DNA from 3 places in the Rhodopseudomonas sp. G2_2311 genome. Region 2 is predicted to be linked to each of the others. Evidence: predicted binding sites of a transcription regulator. Region 2 holds the regulator's gene; each other region holds the start of a gene.
What was found. The regulator PhoB, encoded in region 2, activates phosphate uptake and scavenging genes when phosphate is short. The targets are predictions, from matches to a motif close to TGTCATNNANCTGTCAT.
Positions count from the first base shown of each region.

Region 1: phnC (phosphonate ABC transporter ATP-binding protein) is a predicted target of PhoB. The motif match lies at 2,674-2,690, and genes of this name have one in related genera.
Region 3: VRZ08_RS02690 (RNA degradosome polyphosphate kinase) is a predicted target of PhoB. The motif match lies at 2,907-2,923, and genes of this name have one in related genera.

Region 1 covers NZ_JAZDRK010000002.1:331,053-337,360, reverse strand. Annotated here, with positions in the region: gene VRZ08_RS04515 (DUF1045 domain-containing protein) at 18-722, opposite strand; gene VRZ08_RS04510 (alpha-D-ribose 1-methylphosphonate 5-triphosphate diphosphatase) at 745-1,938, opposite strand; gene VRZ08_RS04505 (chloramphenicol acetyltransferase) at 1,935-2,612, opposite strand; gene phnC (phosphonate ABC transporter ATP-binding protein) at 2,792-3,604, shown strand; gene phnD (phosphonate ABC transporter substrate-binding protein) at 3,713-4,621, shown strand; gene phnE (phosphonate ABC transporter, permease protein PhnE) at 4,690-5,571, shown strand; gene phnE (phosphonate ABC transporter, permease protein PhnE) at 5,568-6,308, shown strand, end outside.
Region 2 covers NZ_JAZDRK010000014.1:1,263-7,570, reverse strand. Annotated here, with positions in the region: gene pstC (phosphate ABC transporter permease subunit PstC) at 1-725, shown strand, start outside; gene pstA (phosphate ABC transporter permease PstA) at 727-1,590, shown strand; gene pstB (phosphate ABC transporter ATP-binding protein PstB) at 1,587-2,408, shown strand; gene phoU (phosphate signaling complex protein PhoU) at 2,432-3,148, shown strand; gene phoB (phosphate regulon transcriptional regulator PhoB) at 3,222-3,935, shown strand; gene VRZ08_RS17345 (GcrA family cell cycle regulator) at 4,285-4,794, opposite strand; gene VRZ08_RS17340 (aspartate aminotransferase family protein) at 5,271-6,308, shown strand, end outside.
Region 3 covers NZ_JAZDRK010000001.1:562,334-568,641, reverse strand. Annotated here, with positions in the region: gene purN (phosphoribosylglycinamide formyltransferase) at 1-227, opposite strand, end outside; gene purM (phosphoribosylformylglycinamidine cyclo-ligase) at 236-1,309, opposite strand; gene VRZ08_RS02700 (CDP-alcohol phosphatidyltransferase family protein) at 1,576-2,121, shown strand; gene VRZ08_RS02695 (DnaA/Hda family protein) at 2,152-2,841, shown strand; gene VRZ08_RS02690 (RNA degradosome polyphosphate kinase) at 2,992-5,202, shown strand; gene ppx (exopolyphosphatase) at 5,215-6,308, shown strand, end outside.

The DNA.
Region 1 (6,308 bases), on a different contig from region 2:
TCTAACGCGGAACTACTCTAATAGTCGGCGCTGCGCAGTTCGAATTGCGCGATGCTCTTGAACCGCGCACCTCGCGCATCCTGGCGCAGCACAGCGATCCGATCGATTGCAATCCGATCGATGCCGGTGGCCGCGAATTGTCTCCGCAGCAGCGCCAACAATTCATCGTGGCGAGCCGGATCGAGCGAACCGGTCAGCGTCATGTGAAACCGGAACTCGTCCATCACATAGGGGTAGCCCCAGCGATCGAGATAGCCGACCTGCTCGGGCGTCAGCCGTTCCGGCTTGCGCCGGGCGCGATCCTCCGCTGACAGCGGCGCCCGAAATTCATCGAAATCGCGAACGCAATCGGCCGCGAGCTGCTGCAGCGACTCGGAGGGCGTTTCCGGCACCAGCGCGATGAACCCACCGATCGGCCTGATCACCGGGCCGATCTGCGGAATCGCCCGCGGCGTTTCGGCGAAGGTCGCACAGGCCCACAACAGCTCGCTCTCGCTGCGACCGCCGATCAATCCGAACGGCGCCTTCAGGGTAGCGTGAAAGCCGTAGCCGCGCGGGTCGGCGGTGATGTCTCGCCAGTCCGCGATGGCCGCGGTCGGCGCAGCGAACGGCACGTCTTCGCCGCAGACGACATCGTAACCGAGCATCGTCGCCCCGAACTGCGCCAGAGCGCTGCCTGCGGCGGGCAGATAGTAAATCGCGTAGCGTGGAAAATTCGACATCGTCGGTGATGATAGCGTCAGATCAGGCGGCAACGCCAGCCGGGTGCGGCAGTTTGCGCGTGATCACGAAGCGCTCCGGATCGTCGACATGCACCAGCCGGCCGCCGGCGATCACCGCGACGATCCGCGGCCGCAACGCGACCCGATCATCGACCAGCAGAACGTCAGCGCGCTGCCCGCTCGCGATCGTGCCGCGCTCAGCGAGCCCGGCGGCGCGCGCAGGATTTTCCGAGATCAGCTTCCAGGCCTGCTCCAGCGGCAGGATGCCGTCATGCACCAGGCGGAACGCCGCGAGCAACGGCGCCGGATAGTAGTAGTCGGAGGCCAGTACCGAGCACAGTCCCTTGGCGATCATATCGGCCGCTTTGGTCCAGCCGGTGTGGCTACCGCCGCGCACTACGTTCGGCGAACCGAACACGATGAAATCGCCGTGCAGCGCCGCGTCGCGCGCGGTCTCCTCGGTGGTAGGGAACTCGGCGATGCCGACGCCGAGATCGCGATAACCCTGCCGCATCGCCGGGGTATCGTCGTCGTGCGACAGCATCGGCATCGACACCTCGCGGGCGATGGCGGCGAGGCGCCGGTTCGCCTGTGGCACTTCGTCGCCGCGCGCCGCGACGCGCTCGACCAGCCGATCGAATTCATCGTCGGATAGGCCAGTACGCTCGACCATCCGGTTGCGCTTCTGTGGCTTGGCGAGGTTCGCCAGCGTCGTGTCCATGTGATCGTTGAAGGCGAACAGATCGACGCGGCGATCACCGATCCACTGCGCGATCTCGTCGACCGCCTCGAGATTGAAGGTCTCGTGGCGCAGATGAATGCGGGTGTCGGCGGAAAGCCGCGGCTTGGTCAGATCGATCGCATCCAGCATCCGGCGGGCGTTGTCGGCGCTGCGCAGGCCGGGCTCCCACGACCAGGTGACGGCGTGAAAGACCGTGGTCAGGCCGTTGGCGATCGCCTGGCGGTCGCTGTCGATCAGCGCCACGTCGATCGGAAAGTCGACGCCGGGCCGCGGCATCATCTGCCGCTCGAAGGCGTCGCCGTGCAGATCGACGATGCCGGGCAGCACCAGCAGCCCGCGGGCATCGATCCGGATCGCCGCATTGCCGCTCGTGGAGCCGACCGCCGCGATGGCGCCGCCGGCAAGCTGCAACGATGCCTCGGCAATCTCGTCGCCGACCAGGGTCCGGCCGCCTTCGATCGCGATCTCGCTCATCCCATCACCTGCTGTTCTGCTGCCGGCTCTCGGTCCGATGGCTGCACTTCGGCCGCACCTTCATATCGGTCGAGGAATTCGTCCACTGACAATTTCCGGAAGTCGGGCAGCGCGGTGCGTAACGCTTCGTGGTCCCAATTCCACCACGCCAGCGCGACCAGACGCTCCGCCTGTTGCTCGGAGAAACGGCGGCGGATCGGCCGCGCCGGATTGCCGGCCACGATCGTGTAGGCCGGCACGTCCCGGGTGACGATCGCGCCTGCCGCAACCACCGCGCCGGTACCGATGTTACGGCCCGGCAGCACGATGGCGCCGTGACCGATCCAGACATCGTGGCCGATCTCGACATGATGCGAGCGGCGCCAGGCGAAGAACTCGGCGTCGTCGCTCTCGCCCTCGAAATAAGTACTGGCGCGGTAGGTGAAGTGCGCCTGGGTGGCGCGCTGCATCGGGTGATTGCCGGGGTTGATCCGGGTCATCGCCGCGATCGAGCAGAACTTGCCGATGCTGGTGTAGGTGATCTGCGAGTCGTTGACGACGTAAGAGTAATCGCCCATCGCCACTTCGTTCAGGATGGTGCGGGCGCCGACTTCGCAATAGGCGCCGAGGGTGACGTCGTGCAGCTTGGCGGTCGGATCGACGGTCGGCGCGACCGTCAGCAGTTTCGCAGCCATGGGAGTCTCGTGCGCGATGATTGGGGGTGAGCCTGTCATCGACGCCGCCTGTGACGCCGTCGTGACGCATCGATGACGCAGCGAAGACCCTGATATGTCGGCCGAACTATATCGACTGTCACACGGCTGCAAAACAACAGCGTTAGCGATTCCTCCCGAACCTGTTTCGGGAGCAGCGCATGCTGGTAGTTGAGGGTCTGACCTGCCGTTTCGGCAGCAAAGCCGCCGTAGATGGCGCATCGTTTTCGGTGGAGCGCGGCAGCTTCGTCGGGGTGATCGGCCGATCCGGCGCGGGCAAGTCGACCCTGCTACGCATGCTGAACCGGCTGGCGGAGCCGTCCGAGGGACGCATTCTGTTCGAAGGCGTCGATGTGACCGCGCTGCAGGGCCGCGAGCTGCGACAATGGCGCGCACGCTCGGCGATGATCTTTCAGCAATTCAACCTGATCGGCCGTCTCGACGTGCTGACCAATGTGCTGATGGGCCGGCTGTCCGAAGTGCCGTCGTGGCGCTCGCTGGTGCAAATGTGGCCGGAGCAGGATCGCGCCCTTGCGATCTCGGCGCTCGATCAGTTCGATATGGCGTCCTACGCGGCGCAGCGTGCCGACCAGCTCTCCGGCGGTCAGCAGCAGCGCGTCGCGATCGCCCGCGCGCTGGTGCAGCAGCCGGACATCGTGCTCGCCGACGAGCCGATCGCCTCGCTCGACCCGCGCAACACCAAGATCGTGATGGATGCGCTGCTGCGCATCAACAAGCACTTCGGCATCACCGTGCTGTGCAATCTGCACTCGCTCGATCTCGCCCGCAGTTACTGCGACCGGCTGATCGGCATGGCCTCGGGCCGCGTGGTGTTCGACGGCGCACCGGCCGCGCTCACCGACCAGATCGCGCGCGAACTTTACGATCTCGAAGCCGACGAAGTGCTCGGCGCTGCGCCGCACGTTCCGCACGGCCTTCCCGCCCCCGCATTGGCCGGCGTCGCCGTGGCCTGATCCCGGCGGCGAACGTTCGCCGTCTTCCCTATCCGGCACCGCCCGCGGCGCGTCCGCGTGCGGTCGCCGTGTTTCGACCATTCACCGACTGAAGAGACAGGAAACCTCATGATCAAGCTCCGTACTCTCGTCGCCGCCGCTGCCGCGCTGGCGTTCACCGCGCACGCCGCGCCGGCGCAGGACTGGAAGGCGAAATATCCCGAGCTGGTGTTCGGCAAGATCCCGGACGAGAACGCCTCGGGCACCACCACCCGTTGGACCCCGCTGACCGACTACCTCACCAAGCAGCTCGGCGTGCCGGTGAAGCTGCGCATCGCCAACGACTATGCGGCGGTGATCGAAGGCCAGCGCGCCGGCAACATTCACATCGGCATGTATGGCCCGGCGTCCTACGCCCGCGCCTATCTGGTCGGTGCCAAGGTCGAGCCGTTCGCCATCGAGGTCAACGGTGACGGCTCCAAGGGCTATCACTCGGTGCTGTACGTGAAGAAGGACTCGCCCTACCAGAAGATCGAGGATCTGAAGGGCAAGAACCTGTGCCTGGTCGATCCGAATTCGACCTCGGGCAACAACGTGCCGCGCTTCATGATGAACAAGATGTCGATCGATCCCGACAAGTTCTTCGCCAAGGTGATCTACGCCGGCAGCCATGAGAACGCGGTGATCGGCGTCGCTCAGGGCACTTGCGATGCGGCGTTCAATTGGTGGAACACCGAGGACGAATCCAACCTGCTGCGGATGGACCGCAAGGGCATGGTCAAGGCTGCGGACTTCCGCATCATCCTGAAGTCGGACCTGATCGTGAACTCGCCGATGGCCTATCTGTCGGACCTGCCGGAAGACCTCAAGGCGGCGATCCGCAAGGCGGTGCTCGACCTCGCCACCAACGATCCGGAAACCTTCAACAAGATCTATGAAGGCAAGGCCAAGCCCTACGCGGCGACCAGCCACAAGGACTACGAGCCGGTGGTCGAGCTGATCAAGTTCGTTGACAGCCTACGCAAGTCGAAGTCCTGACACATCCCAGCACATCATCGGACGTGGGCGGCCCACCGGTCGCCCGCGTCGTCATATCGGACAACCGAATGCAGGCAGCCGTCACAGAACTCCCCGAGCCGCAGCTCCGCGCCCTCGCCGATCACTACGACGCGGCGGTGGCGGCGAAGCGGCGACGGCTGGCTCTCGGCGGCGCGATCCTGATCGCCGCGATCGCCGCGGCCGCCTGGATGGGCGAAGTCAATCTGGTCAAGCTGGCCGATAATTTCTGGCGGTTTCCGTCCTACTTCATTTCGATCGCGCCGAAGCTCGCTCTCGCAACCTTGTGGACCGACCTCGCCGACTGGTTCTGGGGCATCAAGCGCTGGACCGGGTTGCTGCTCGATACGATTCTGATTGCCTATGTGGGCACGCTGCTCGGGGCGCTCGCCGGCTTCGCGCTGTGCTTTCTCGCCTCGGCCAATCTGGTGCGTTCGCGCGCGCTGGTCTTCGTCACCCGCCGCTTTCTTGAATTCTGCCGCACCGTGCCGGAGATCGTGTTCGCGCTGCTGTTCGTGCTGGCGTTCGGGCTCGGCCCGCTGCCGGGCGTGCTGGCGATCGCGATTCACACCGCCGGCGCGCTCGGCAAGCTGTTCGCCGAAGTCGTCGAGAACATCGACGACAAGCCGCTGGAGGGCGTGGTGTCGTCCGGCGGTGACTGGTTCGAGATGGTCCGGTTTGCGGTGGTGCCGCAGGTGCTGTCGAACTTCGTCAGCTACGCGCTGCTGCGGTTCGAGATCAATGTCCGCGGCGCGGCCGTGATGGGCTTCGTCGGTGCCGGCGGCATCGGGCAGGACCTGATCGAGGCGGTGCGCAAGTTCTATTACAGCGATGTCAGCGCCATCCTGTTGCTGATCATCGTCACCGTGATGGCGATCGACTACTTCACCGAAGGCGTGCGCCGTCGCCTGATCGGTCAGGAGCGACGATGAGCACCGCACGCCGCACCCTGAGCTTCGGCGACGAAGCCGGCATCGCCGCCCGCTTTCCCGAACACTTCCGTCCCAACTGGATCAACCGCGCCAAGCTGATCGGCGGCCTCACCTTGGCTGCAGCGATCTTCGTGTTCGGCCTGATCCGGCTCGAAATCCCGTTCGACAGGTTATTCAGCGGCATCGGCCGCCTGATCGAGTTTCTCGGCCTGATGCTGCCGCCCGATCCGGGATCATGGCAGCTCGCGCAAGTCTATCTGCACGCGATGGGCGAAACGCTGGCGATCGCATTTCTCGGCACGCTCGGCGGCGCATTGCTGGCGTTTCCGGTGTCGTTCCTGGCGGCGCGCAACGTGCTACGCATCCGCCCGCTGCAATTGCTGACACGGCGCCTGCTCGATGCGGTGCGCGGCGTCGACACGCTGATCTGGGCGCTGATCTGGGTCGGCGTCGTCGGGCTCGGCCCGTTCGCCGGCATTCTGGCGGTGATGTGCTCGGACTTCGGCAATTTCGGCAAGCTGTTCTCGGAGGCCTTCGAGGCCGCCGACGAAAAGGCGAGCGAAGGCGTCAAGGCGACCGGCGGCTCGCACGTTCACGGCGTCCGCTTCGGTCTGTTGCCGCAGGTCGTCCCGATCCTGGCCAGCCAGGTGCTGTACTTCTTTGAATCCAACACGCGCTCCGCCACCATCATCGGCATCGTCGGCGCTGGCGGCATCGGATTGCAGCTCGCCGAGCAG
Region 2 (6,308 bases):
ACGGCACGCTGGTGACGTCGCTGATCGCGATGATGATCGCGATCCCGGTCGGCCTCGGCATCGCGATCTTCCTGACCGAGCTTTGCCCGATGTGGCTGCGCCGCCCGATCGGCCTCGCCATCGAGCTGCTCGCCGGCATTCCGTCGATCATCTACGGCATGTGGGGCTTCTTCGTACTCGGCCCGTTCCTGGCCTATCACTTCCAGCCGGCGATGATCGCGCTGTTCGAAGGCGTGCCGGTGCTCGGCGATATCTTCGCCGGTCCGCCGTCTTATCTCAGCCTGTTCAACGCCTCGCTGATCCTCGCCATCATGGTGCTGCCGTTCATCACCGCGATCTCGGTCGACGTGTTCAAGACCGTGCCGCCGGTGCTGAAGGAAGCCGCCTACGGCGTCGGCTGCACCACCTGGGAAGTCGTCCGCAGCGTCGTGATCCCCTACACCCGGGTCGGCGTGATCGGCGGCGTGATGCTGGCGCTCGGCCGTGCGCTCGGCGAAACCATGGCGGTGACCTTCATCATCGGCAACTCGTTCCGGATCTCCGGCTCGATCTTCGCGCCCGGCACCACGATCTCGGCGGCGATCGCCTCCGAGTTTGCCGAGAGCGACGGCCTGCACCAGTCCGGCCTGATCCTGCTCGGCCTGCTGCTGTTCATTCTGACCTTCCTGGTGCTGGCGGCCGCCCGGCTGCTGCTGCTGCGGCTCGAACTGAAGGCGGGCAAGTAAGATGTCGCCGATCCATCTCGACAACCCGATCTACAAGCGGCGTCACCGCAACGACCTTGTGATCAAGGTGCTGTGTTCGGGGGCGGCGCTGTTCGGCGTCACCTGGCTGGCGCTGATCCTGTTCACGCTGTTCTGGAATGGCCTTGCCGGCCTCAATCTCGAAGTGTTCACCCAGAACACGCCGCCGCCCGGCTCAAGCGAGGGCGGTCTTCTGAACGCGATCGTCGGCTCGGTGCTGATGACCATTCTGGGCGTCGGAATCGGCGCGCCGCTCGGGCTGTTCGCCGGTACGTATCTGGCCGAATACGGCAAGTACGACAAGCTCACCTCGGTGATCCGCTTCATCAACGACATCCTGCTCAGCGCCCCCTCGATCATCATCGGCCTGTTCATCTACGGCGCGGTGGTGGTGACGATGGGCCGGTTCTCGGCGCTCGCCGGCGCGCTGGCGCTGGCGGTGATCGTGATCCCGGTGGTGGTGCGCACCACCGAAGACATGCTGCTGCTGGTGCCGAGTTCGCTGCGCGAAGCCGCCTCGGCGCTCGGCCTGCCGCGCTCGCTGGTGATCCGCCGGATCGCCTATCGCGCCGCCCGCGCCGGCCTGATCACCGGCATCCTGTTGGCGACCGCGCGCGTCGCCGGCGAGACCGCGCCGCTGCTGTTCACCGCGCTCAGCAACCAGTTCTTCAGCCTGGATCTGACCAAGACGATGGCCAACCTGCCGGTGACCATCAACAACTTCGTCCAGAGCCCCTACGCTTACTGGAAGCAACTCGCCTGGACCGGCGCGCTGCTGATCACCCTGACCGTGCTTGCCCTGAACATTGGCGCGCGCATCATCGGCGCCGAGAGGACCACGAAATGACCGAGATCTCGATCGCCACCAGCGTTCCGTCCGCGATGCCGCCGATCGGCGCCCAGCCGGACGGCCCGGCCAAGGTGACCGTGCGCGACCTCAATTTCTACTACGGTCAGAACCACGCCCTGAAGCACATCAATCTGGCGCTCGCCACCAACCGCGTCACCGCGTTCATCGGTCCGTCGGGCTGCGGCAAGTCGACCCTGCTGCGCATCTTCAACCGGATGTATGATCTGTATCCGGGGCAGCGCGCCGAGGGGCAGGTGCTGCTCGACAACACCAACATCCTCGACCCCAAGCTCGACCTCAACCTGCTGCGCGCGCGGGTCGGCATGGTGTTCCAGAAGCCGACGCCGTTCCCGATGACGATCTATGAGAACATCGCGTTCGGCGTCCGGCTGTACGAGAAGATCTCAAAGTCCGAGATGGACGGACGTGTCGAGAAGGCGCTGCGCGGCGCGGCGCTGTGGAACGAAGTCAAAGACAAGCTCAACGCTTCCGGCCTCAGCCTGTCGGGCGGTCAGCAGCAGCGGCTGTGCATTGCCCGCACCATCGCGGTGCGGCCGGAAGTGATCCTGTTCGACGAGCCGTGCTCGGCGCTCGACCCGATCTCCACCGCCAAGATCGAAGAGCTGATCGACGAGCTGAAGGAACAATACACGATCGCGATCGTGACCCATAACATGCAGCAGGCGGCGCGCGTGTCGGAGTCGACTGCCTTCATGTATCTCGGCGAGCTGATCGAGTTCGGCCCGACCAACAAGATCTTCACCTCGCCGAGCGATCGGCGCACCCAGGACTACATCACCGGCCGGTTCGGCTGACGCGGCGGGCGAGGAGCACGGATATGGGATTCGAACATACCACCAAGGCGTTCGACGGCGATCTGCAGGATCTGACCCGGCTGGTTGCGGAGATGGGCGGATTGGCCGAGCGCCAGATCGTCGACTCGGTCGATGCGCTGATCCGGCGAGACGTCGCGCTGGCCTCGCGCGTGGTCGCGGCCGACGCCGAGATCGACCAGATGCAGCGGAGTATCGAAGAGCGCGCGGTGCTGACCATCGCGCGGCGTCAGCCGATGGCGATCGACCTGCGCGAAATCGTCGGCGCGATGCGCGTCGCCACCGATCTCGAGCGGATCGGCGATCTGTCGAAGAACATCGCCAAGCGCGTCAACGCGATCGACAACGACTTCCATCCGTTGAAGCTGATCCGCGGCCTCGAACACATGACCGATCTGGTGCAGTCGCAGGTCAAGGCCGTGCTCGATGCCTACACGGCGCACGATCTGCCGGCCGCGATGGTGGTGTGGAACGGCGACGAGGAAGTCGACGCGATCTGCACCTCGCTGTTCCGCGAGCTGCTCACCTACATGATGGAAGATCCGCGCAACATCTCGTTCTGCATCCACCTGATGTTCTGCGCCAAGAACATCGAGCGGATCGGCGATCATGCGACCAACATCGCCGAGACGGTGTTCTACATGATCGAGGGCCAGCAGATCATGGACAAGCGTCCGAAGGGCGACATGACCACGTTCGCCAACGCGACGCCCGGCAACTGACGCTGCTCTGGCGGCCGGCCCGCCGGGCCGGCGCCATGGGACGGATCGAGACGACACTGAGACGAGGACGACGATGGCTGCGCGCATTCTGGTAGTTGAAGACGAGGAAGCGCTGACGACGCTGCTGCGATACAATCTGGAATCCGAAGGTTACGAGGTCGAGACGGTGGCGCGCGGCGACGACGCCGACACCCGGATGAAGGAGCGGATTCCGGATCTGGTGGTGCTGGACTGGATGCTGCCGGGCCTGTCCGGCATCGAACTGTGCCGCCGCCTGCGGGCGCGCAGCGACACCAAGCAACTGCCGATCATCATGCTCACCGCGCGCGGCGAGGAAAGCGAGCGCGTCCGCGGGCTCGCCACCGGGGCGGACGATTACATCGTCAAGCCGTTCTCGGTGCCGGAGCTGCTGGCGCGGGTGAAGGGCTTGCTGCGCCGCGCGGCGCCGGAGCGGCTCGCTACCGTGCTGGCGTATGGTGATCTCGAGCTCGATCGCGACAAGCGCCGGGTGGCGCGGTCCGGTCGGCCGATCGATCTCGGCCCGACCGAGTATCGCCTGCTCGAATTCTTCCTGGAGCACCCGGGCCGGGTGTTCAGCCGCGAGCAGCTGCTCGACGGCGTCTGGGGCCGCGATATCTATATCGATGAGCGCACCGTCGACGTGCATATCGGCCGTCTGCGCAAGCTGCTCAATATCGGCCGCGAGCAGGACCCGATCCGCACCGTTCGCGGCGCCGGCTACGCCCTCGACGACCGCTTCGCCAAGGTCGAAGGCAGCCCGTCGTAGTTGTTAGCAGGTTTGCGACGTCGGGTGGGCAAAGCGAAGCGTGCCCACCAAGACACTCGTTTCAAATCACGATGACCGCGAGCGTGATTTAGCGACACGTGGGAACGACGCGATGGCGGCGTTTGTCGACTCTATCGCTTTTGCAATCGTTCAGCCGCGGCCTCAGCCCAACATAGCAGCGTCATCCTCCGCGAAGGCGGAGGATCCAGTACTGCAGTGAGTGGGGGGAAGTAACCGACGCTCTGGAATACTGGGTCGCCCGCTTTTGCGGGCGATGACAGTTTGGAGGTATGGCGCAGCCCTGCGCTGCACGCGCGGTTTGCCGCGGCCTCGGGCAGGCGGCGTCAGTCTAGCGCGTGGTCTTGGGAGCTGCGCGGCGGCGATCGCCGACCGGCTGATAGGCGATGCGCGAGTGATGCGCGCAGTAGGGCAGGCCCGGCAGCGACTTGCCGCCGCAGAAGAAGAATTCCGGGCTCGACGGATCGCCGACCGGCCAGTGGCAGGTGGCTTCGTTGAGTTCCAGCAGCGACAGGCGCTGGTTCATCGGAACCACGTTGTCGAAGGCGATCGGATCGGGCTCGGCTTCCACTTCGAAAGCGTGCGCCAGCGCGGTGTTGCCGCGCGCCACCGGGCGGGTCACCCTCATCATCTGCTGCACCGGGCGCGCCTTGCGCGGCCGCGGCGCTGCCGACGTGGGGCTCTTGGCCCGGCCCGACAGGCCGAGGCGGTGGACCTTGCCGATCACGGCATTGCGGGTGACGTTGCCAAGCTCGGCGGCAATTTGACTCGCCGACAGCCCGCCCTCCCACAATTTCTTCAACTGCTCGACGCGCTCGTCGGTCCAGGTCAATGCCGTCATAGTTCTATCCCTTCCTGCCGCGGGCGCCGAAGGGCGGCGCGGAACCGCGGCTGTGAGGTCGTCAAAATCTCAGCTGTCAGAATCCCTTAGCGCTCGCCGGACGACCCTTGCCGCCCCGGCGTTACGCCTCATCCGAGAACTCGAAATGGATTACAAACCGCGCACGAGATGTCGTACCCGACAGTCAAAAGGCTACAATATGCCGTGACTCGCGCGCAAGAGTCCGACCCGGTGCGTCCACACCTTCTCCTGTGAGTGAGTCCGCGAAGCCACAACAAACAGCGCGAGTGCTGCTTTCTGGCAGCACTTCGTCGAAGCTCCGTGTTGACAGTGAGTTCGACGCTTCTAGAATAATCCCACGTGCCGCCTGGAAAGGCGGCACGTTTCGTTTCCGGGGTACGTTGTCCCAGACTGCGTTCGTGTCATGCGCGTGACGCGGCCGGCCGGCGGCCCGCTATTTTCCGATCGGATCGGCCATGTCTCAGAGCGCTTCAACGTCCCATCTCCTCCCGGTTTTCGCCAGAGCGGATGTCGCGTTCGAGCGCGGCGAAGGTGTCTGGCTGCACGGAACTGATGGCGAGCGCTACCTCGACTTCACCAGCGGCGTCGCCGTCAACGCGCTCGGCCATTGCCATCCGCATCTGGTCGAAGCCTTGCAGCAGCAGGCGACCAAACTGTGGCACATGTCCAACCTGTTCAAGAGCCCCGACGGCGAGAAGCTGGCGGCGCGGCTGTGTGAACAGAGCTTTGCCGACAAGGTGTTCTTCTGCAATTCGGGTGCTGAAGCGGTCGAGTGCGCGCTGAAGATGGCGCGGCACTATCACTTCTCCAAGGGCGAGCCCGAGCGCACCCGGGTGATTACTTTCGAGGGCGCGTTCCACGGCCGCACGCTCGGCACGCTCGCCGCCACCGGCGCGGCAAAGTACCTGGAAGGCTACGGCAAGCCGCTCGACGGTTTCGATCAGTTGCCGCTCGGTGACCTCGATGCGGTGAAGGCCGCGATCGGTCCGACCACCGCCGCGATCCTGATCGAGCCGCTGCAGGGCGAGGGCGGCGTGCGCTCGCCGGAGCTGGCGTTCTTCCGCGGCCTGCGGGAGCTGTGCGACGCGCACGGCCTGCTGCTGATCTTCGACGAAGTCCAGACCGGCATGGGCCGCACCGGCGAACTGTTCGCCTATAAGCGGGTCGGCGTCGCGCCGGATTTGATGTCGCTGGCCAAGGCGCTCGGCGGCGGCTTTCCGATCGGCGCCTGCCTGTCGACCGCGGAAGCCGCGAAGGGCATGGCGCCAGGCGCACACGGCTCGACCTTCGGCGGCAATCCGCTGGCCGTCGCGGCCGCTAACGCTGTGCTCGACATCATGCTGCAGCCGGGCTTCTTCGACCACGTCAAGAAGATGTCGCTGCTGCTGAAACAGAAGCTTGCCGGTGTCGTCGATCGGCATCCGCGCGTCGTCAGCGAAATCCGCGGCGAAGGCTTGCTGCTCGGCCTCAAGGCGGTGGTGCCATCGCCGGAG
Region 3 (6,308 bases), on a different contig from region 2:
GCCTGCAGCTTGGCTTCGAACCCGGCGCGATCTTTGCCGAACGGCTTGCTTTCGATCACCACGGTGGCGATGCCGCTGCGTTCGGCGATCGCAAGACCGCCTGCCGTCGCTACGTTGGAAATCACCACAGCGATCTCGGCCGGAAACCCGTCCTCAGCCGCGGCTTCGATCAGCGCGGCCATGTTGGAGCCGCGCCCGGAAATCAGGATAGCAACGCGAGGCTTCATCGGCGCGCTCACCAGGCGAGGTCGAGGTGGCCATCATAGACCACACGCTGTTCGCCCTTGGCGGCAATGACCTGACCGAGCAGGTGCACGCTCTCGCCGCTGGCGGTGAGGCTCTCAGTGACCTGATCGACGGCGTCGGCCTTGACGATCATGACCATGCCGATGCCGCAGTTGAAGGTGCGCAGCAGTTCGAGCTCGGCGATCTCGCCTTGTTCGGCGAGCCACTTGAACACCGGCAGCACCGGGATCCGCGGCAGGTCGATGCCGACGCCGAGATGCTTCGGCAGCACGCGCGGGATGTTCTCGGTGAAGCCGCCGCCGGTGATGTGCGCGAGGCCTTTGATGGCGCCGGTGTCGCGGATCGCCTGCAGGCAGGACTTCACATAGAGCTTGGTCGGCGCCAGCAGCGCACCGCCGAGCGTCATCACCGGCGAGAACGGCGCCGGCGCGTCATAGGGCAGGCCGGATTTCTCGACGATCTTGCGGACCAGCGAGAAGCCGTTGGAGTGCACGCCGGAGGAGGCCAGCCCGATCACCGCATCGCCTTCGGCAATGTCCTTCGACGGCAGCAGCGTGCCGCGTTCGGCGGCGCCGACCGAGAAACCGGCGAGGTCGTAGTCGCCGTCCTTGTACAGGCCGGGCATTTCGGCGGTCTCGCCGCCGATCAGCGCGCAGCCGGACTCGCGGCAGGCTTCCGCCACGCCGGCGACGATCTCGGCGGCGGCCTCGGGATCGAGCTTGCCGCAGGCGAAGTAATCGAGAAAGAACAGCGGCTCGGCGCCTTGCACCACGAGGTCGTTGACCGACATCGCCACCAGGTCGATGCCGATGCCGGCGTGCAGCCCGGCGTCGATCGCCACCTTGATCTTGGTGCCGACGCCGTCGGTGGCGGCGACCAGCACCGGATCCTTGAAGCCGGCCGCCTTCAGATCGAACAGGCCGCCAAAGCCGCCGATCTCGGAATCCGCACCGGCCCGTGCGGTGGCGCGCACCATCGGCTTGATCAGATCGACGAGCCGGTTGCCCGCATCGATGTCGACGCCGGAGTCGGCGTAGGTGAGGCCGTGCTTCCGCTCGGTCATGCCCGGTTTTCCCAATTCAAGCTGTGCGGCACCCGGGCATCCGTCGCCAGGGCGGAGCCCGCCGTCGATTTCGCCGGCGCGACGACGCTAGACCTAAGTCCCGCTTGTCCGCGCCCAGCCGATGTTTTGGGGTGGTTACGTCGGATTCCGCCAGCGTGCAATGGCTCGCAAGGGGACCCAGCATGGTCTATGTAGAAAACCAGCCCGCTCAACCGTCGAAAGTCGAGGTTTTTCGGCGGATTTGGGCCGGAAGCCGGGAACGTTGCGTGAGCATTCCAAACATCATTACGCTTTGCCGCATCCTGTTGGTGCCGGTGATCGTCTGGGCGATCGCGTCCAATGAGATGGAAATCGCCTTCGCGGTGTTCGTGGTGGCCGGGGTCAGCGACGCGGTCGACGGGTTTCTGGCCAAGCGCTTCAACATGTCCAGCGAGCTCGGCGCGCTGCTCGATCCGCTCGCCGACAAGGCGCTGCTGGTCTCGATCTACGTCTCGCTCGGGATTTGGGGCGCGATCCCGCGCTGGCTGGTGATCCTGGTGGTGTCGCGGGACATCATGATCGTCGGTGCGGTGATGATCTCCTGGGTGTTCGGGCGGCCGATCCCGATGAAGCCGCTGATGGTGTCGAAGCTGAACACCGTTGCCCAGGTGTCGTTTGCCGCGCTGATCCTCGGCGCACTCGCCTTCGGCTTCGAACCGGCGCCTTACGACCTCTTTCTGATGGGCGCGGTGACCGTCTTGACCTTGCTTTCCGTCTCCCTCTATCTCGTCGAGTGGATGCGGCATATGAGCACGATCGAGCCAAGCCGTTGACCGCGTCGGCCGGCCGCGTTTTGGGCCGGCATGGAGCGCCCCGTGCCAGTTCGCGTTGAACCTCGACAATTAGCCCTCGACCTGCCGCATGCCGAAAGCCTGTCGCGCGAGGATTTCCTGGAAGGTTCAGCCAACACCGCGGCGCTGTCTCTGATCGAGAGCTGGCCGGACTGGCCCAACCGTATCATGATGCTGGTTGGCCCCGAGGGCAGCGGCAAGAGCCATCTGGCAGCGATCTGGGCCGAACTGGCTGGCGCACGGTCGACCGCGGCGCAGGCGCTGAATGCCGCGGCGGTGCCCGGCGCGCTGGCGACCGGCGCGGTGGTCGTGGAGGATCTCGTCCCCGGCAGCTTCGACGAGCGTGCGTTATTTCACCTAATGAATATGGCGCGGGAAGACGAGGCCTACGTGCTGTTCACAGGCCGGGTCGAGCCGGCAGCCTTGTCGATCGACCTGCGCGACCTGAAGTCGCGGCTGCGGGCCGTGCCGGTGGTGTCGTTACTGCCGCCCGACGATGCGCTGTTTCGCGCCCTGATCGTGAAGTTTTGCGCCGACCGCCAGATGTGCATCGACGCTGCGCTGGTCGGCTACCTCGCCAACCGGATCGACCGGTCATTCGTGGCCGCCCGCCAGGTGGTGGAAAAGCTCGACACCATGGCGCTGCGGCTCGGGCGTCCGGTGACCCGGGCGCTCGCCTCCGAAGTGCTGCGCGCCGACTAGCGCCCGCCCTGCGGCATATGGCGGGAAGGCGGGCCGCTTGACGGTTTCTGCGCCTCGTTTCTCAATGTCATGGAAACGTCATGCAGCGTCAGCATTGTCTCGCGGCGCCGCAGCCGCGGTGCGCCCCATCCTGGTCTGGATCAATTTCTCATGGACTCCGAGCAAGTGATTGCCATCGAAGAGAAAAAAGGCGAAGCCGAGCCGGCGTCGATGATTGCCGCCGGCCCCGAGCGATTCATCAATCGCGAGCTGTCATGGCTTCACTTCAACCGTCGGGTGCTCGAAGAATCGGTCAATCCGCACCACCCGGTGCTGGAGCGGGTGCGGTTTCTGTCGATTTCGGCCAACAACCTCGACGAATTCTTCATGGTCCGCGTCGCCGGTATCAAGGCGCAGATCCGCGAAGGCATCACCGAGCGCAGCCCGGACGGCCTGACGCCGTCCGAACAGCTCGCGCTGATCAACGAGGCGGTCTCCAAACTCGCCAGCGACCAGCAGTCGATCTGGCGGGAGCTGCGCGGCGTGCTCGCCGAATCCGGTATCCTGTTGCTGGACGGTAAGGACGTCACCAAGGCGGAGCGCGCCTGGATCGAGGATCACTTCCTCCACAACATCTTCCCGCTGCTCACGCCGCTGGCGATCGACCCGGCGCATCCGTTCCCGTTCATCCCGAGCCTCGGCTTCACCATCGGCCTGCAGCTGGCGCGGGTCTCCGACGGCAAGCCGATGAATGCGCTGATCCGGATGCCGGCGCGGATCGACCGTTTCATCCGTCTGCCCGGGAATGGGCGCGACCAGGCCGTCCGGGTGATGACGCTGGAGCAGGCGACCTCGCTGTTCATCGGGCGGCTGTTCCCCGGCTACCACGTCAAGGGGCAGGGCTCGTTCCGGATCATCCGCGACAGCGAACTGGAAATCGAGGAAGAGGCCGAGGATCTGGTGCGGCTGTTCGAGACCGCGCTGAAGCGGCGGCGGCGCGGGTCGGTGATCCGGATGGAGGTCGACTCCTCCATGCCGGAGGAGCTGCGCGTGTTCGTGCAGCGCGCGCTCACCGCGGCCGACGACGAGGTGTTCCTGGTCGACGGCGTGCTGGCGATGAACGAGCTGTCGCAGCTCACCCGGGTCGATCGTCCCGACCTCGAATTTGTGCCCTATGTGCCGCGGCATCCGGAGCGGGTGCGCGACCATGGCGGGGATATCTTCGCGGCGATCCGGCAGAAAGACCTGATCGTCCACCACCCGTATGAATCGTTCGACGTCGTCGTTCAGTTCCTGCAGCAGGCGGCGCGCGATCCCGACGTCGTCGCGATCAAGCAGACGCTGTACCGCACCTCGAACAACTCGCCGATCGTGCGCGCGCTCGCTGAAGCCGCCGAGGCCGGGAAGTCGGTTACGGCGCTTGTTGAGTTGAAGGCGCGGTTCGATGAGGAAGCCAATATCCGCTGGGCGCGCGACCTTGAGCGCGCCGGCGTGCAGGTGGTGTACGGCTTCCTGCAGCTCAAGACCCACGCCAAGCTGTCGCTGGTGGTGCGGCGCGAGGGTGGCAGCCTGACCACCTACATCCACACCGGCACCGGTAACTACCATCCGGTGACGGCGCGTATTTATACGGACTTGTCGTACTTCACCTCCGATCCGATCCTCGGCCGCGACGCTGCCCGGGTGTTCAACTACATCACCGGCTACGCCGAGCCGAGCGACATCGAGAAGATGGCGGTGTCGCCGATCACGCTGCGCAAGACCATGCTCGAGCACATTCGCGGCGAGACGACCTTTGCCCGCCACGGCAAGCCGGCCGCGATCTGGCTGAAGATGAATGCACTGGTCGACCCCGAGATCATCGACGCGCTGTACGAAGCCTCGCGCGCAGGGGTCTCGGTCGAACTGGTGGTCCGTGGCATCTGCTGCCTGCGGCCGGGCGTGCCGGGGCTGTCGGACAACATCCGGGTCAAGTCGATCATCGGCCGGTTCCTGGAGCACGGCCGTATCTATTGCTTCGGCAACGGCTACGGCCTGCCGAGTGCCAAGGCGGCGGTGTACATCTCCTCCGCCGACATGATGCCGCGCAATCTCGACCGCCGGGTCGAAGTGCTGTGCCCGATGCTCAACCCGACCGTGCATCAGCAGGTGCTGGAGCAGATCATGGTCGCCAACCTGAAAGATACCGAGCAAAGCTGGCGGTTGTTGCCGGACGGATCGTCGACGCGTATGAAGGCGGCCAAGGGCGAGGAGCCCTTCAACGTCCACAACTACTTCATGACCAATCCGAGCTTGTCCGGCCGTGGGAAGTCGCTCCAGGAATCCTCACCCCGCCGGCTCACCCGGCGTGCTGAACGTCAGCAGTCCCAGCAGTCTTCCTAAGGGACGACGACGTTGAGCAAGCAGCCGCACAGGCGCGAACCCAGCGTCGCCGTCATCGACATCGGCTCGAACTCCGTGCGCCTCGTGGTCTACGAGGCGCTGGCGCGCAGTCTGGTCACCGTCTTCAACGAGAAGGCGCTGTGCGGCCTCGGCCGCGAAGTTCAGACCACCGGGCTGCTGACGAAGGATGCCGTCAGCAAGGCGCTGGTGGCGCTCCGGCGGTTTCGTGCGCTGATCCGGGTGATGAAGGTGGGCAAGGTGTTCGCGATCGCGACCGCCGCCTGCCGCGACGCCAAGAACGGTCCCGAATTCATCGCCGAGGCCGAACGGATCTGCGGCGTCACCATCGAGATCCTGTCGGGACCGCGCGAAGCCAAGCTGTCGGCGCTCGGGGTAATCTCCGGCGTGCACAAGCCGAACGGCGTCGTCGGTGATCTCGGCGGCGGCTCGCTCGAACTGATCGATGTCCGCGGAAACGCGGTGCGCAAGGGCGTGACCCTGCCGCTCGGCAGCCTGGCTCTGCAGGACGCCTCGCAGAAATCACTCAAGCGCGCCGAGCGGATCGCGCAGCAACTGCTGTCCCAGGCGGGACCGCTGAAGACCGCCCGCGGCCGCACGTTCTACGCGGTCGGCGGCACCTGGCGTGCGCTCGCCCGGATCCACATCATCCAGAGCGGCCACTCGCTTAAAGTGATGCACGGCTATTCAATCTCGGCAGCCGAAGCCTTGCGGTTCGCGCAGCGGCTGCGGGTGCTGGCGGCTGCTAATCAGCTCGCCGATATCGAAGTGGTCGCGGATGCGCGGCGGCCGCTGCTCGCCTATGCGGCGGTCGTGCTCGAATACGTCATCCGCATTGCCAAGCCGAAGACGATCGTGTTCTCGACCTACGGCGTGCGCGAAGGACTATTGTACGAGCAGCTGCCGCCGGCAGAGCGCGCCAAGGATGGGCTGCTGTGCGCCGCGCAGAACCTGAACCTGCTATTGTCGCGGTCGGCGCGGCATGCCGAGGAACTAATCGAGTGGACCGATCGGCTGTTCCGCGTCGCCAAGGTCAAGGAAACCGATGAGGATCGCCGGCTCCGCCGCGCGGCCTGCCTGATGTCCGA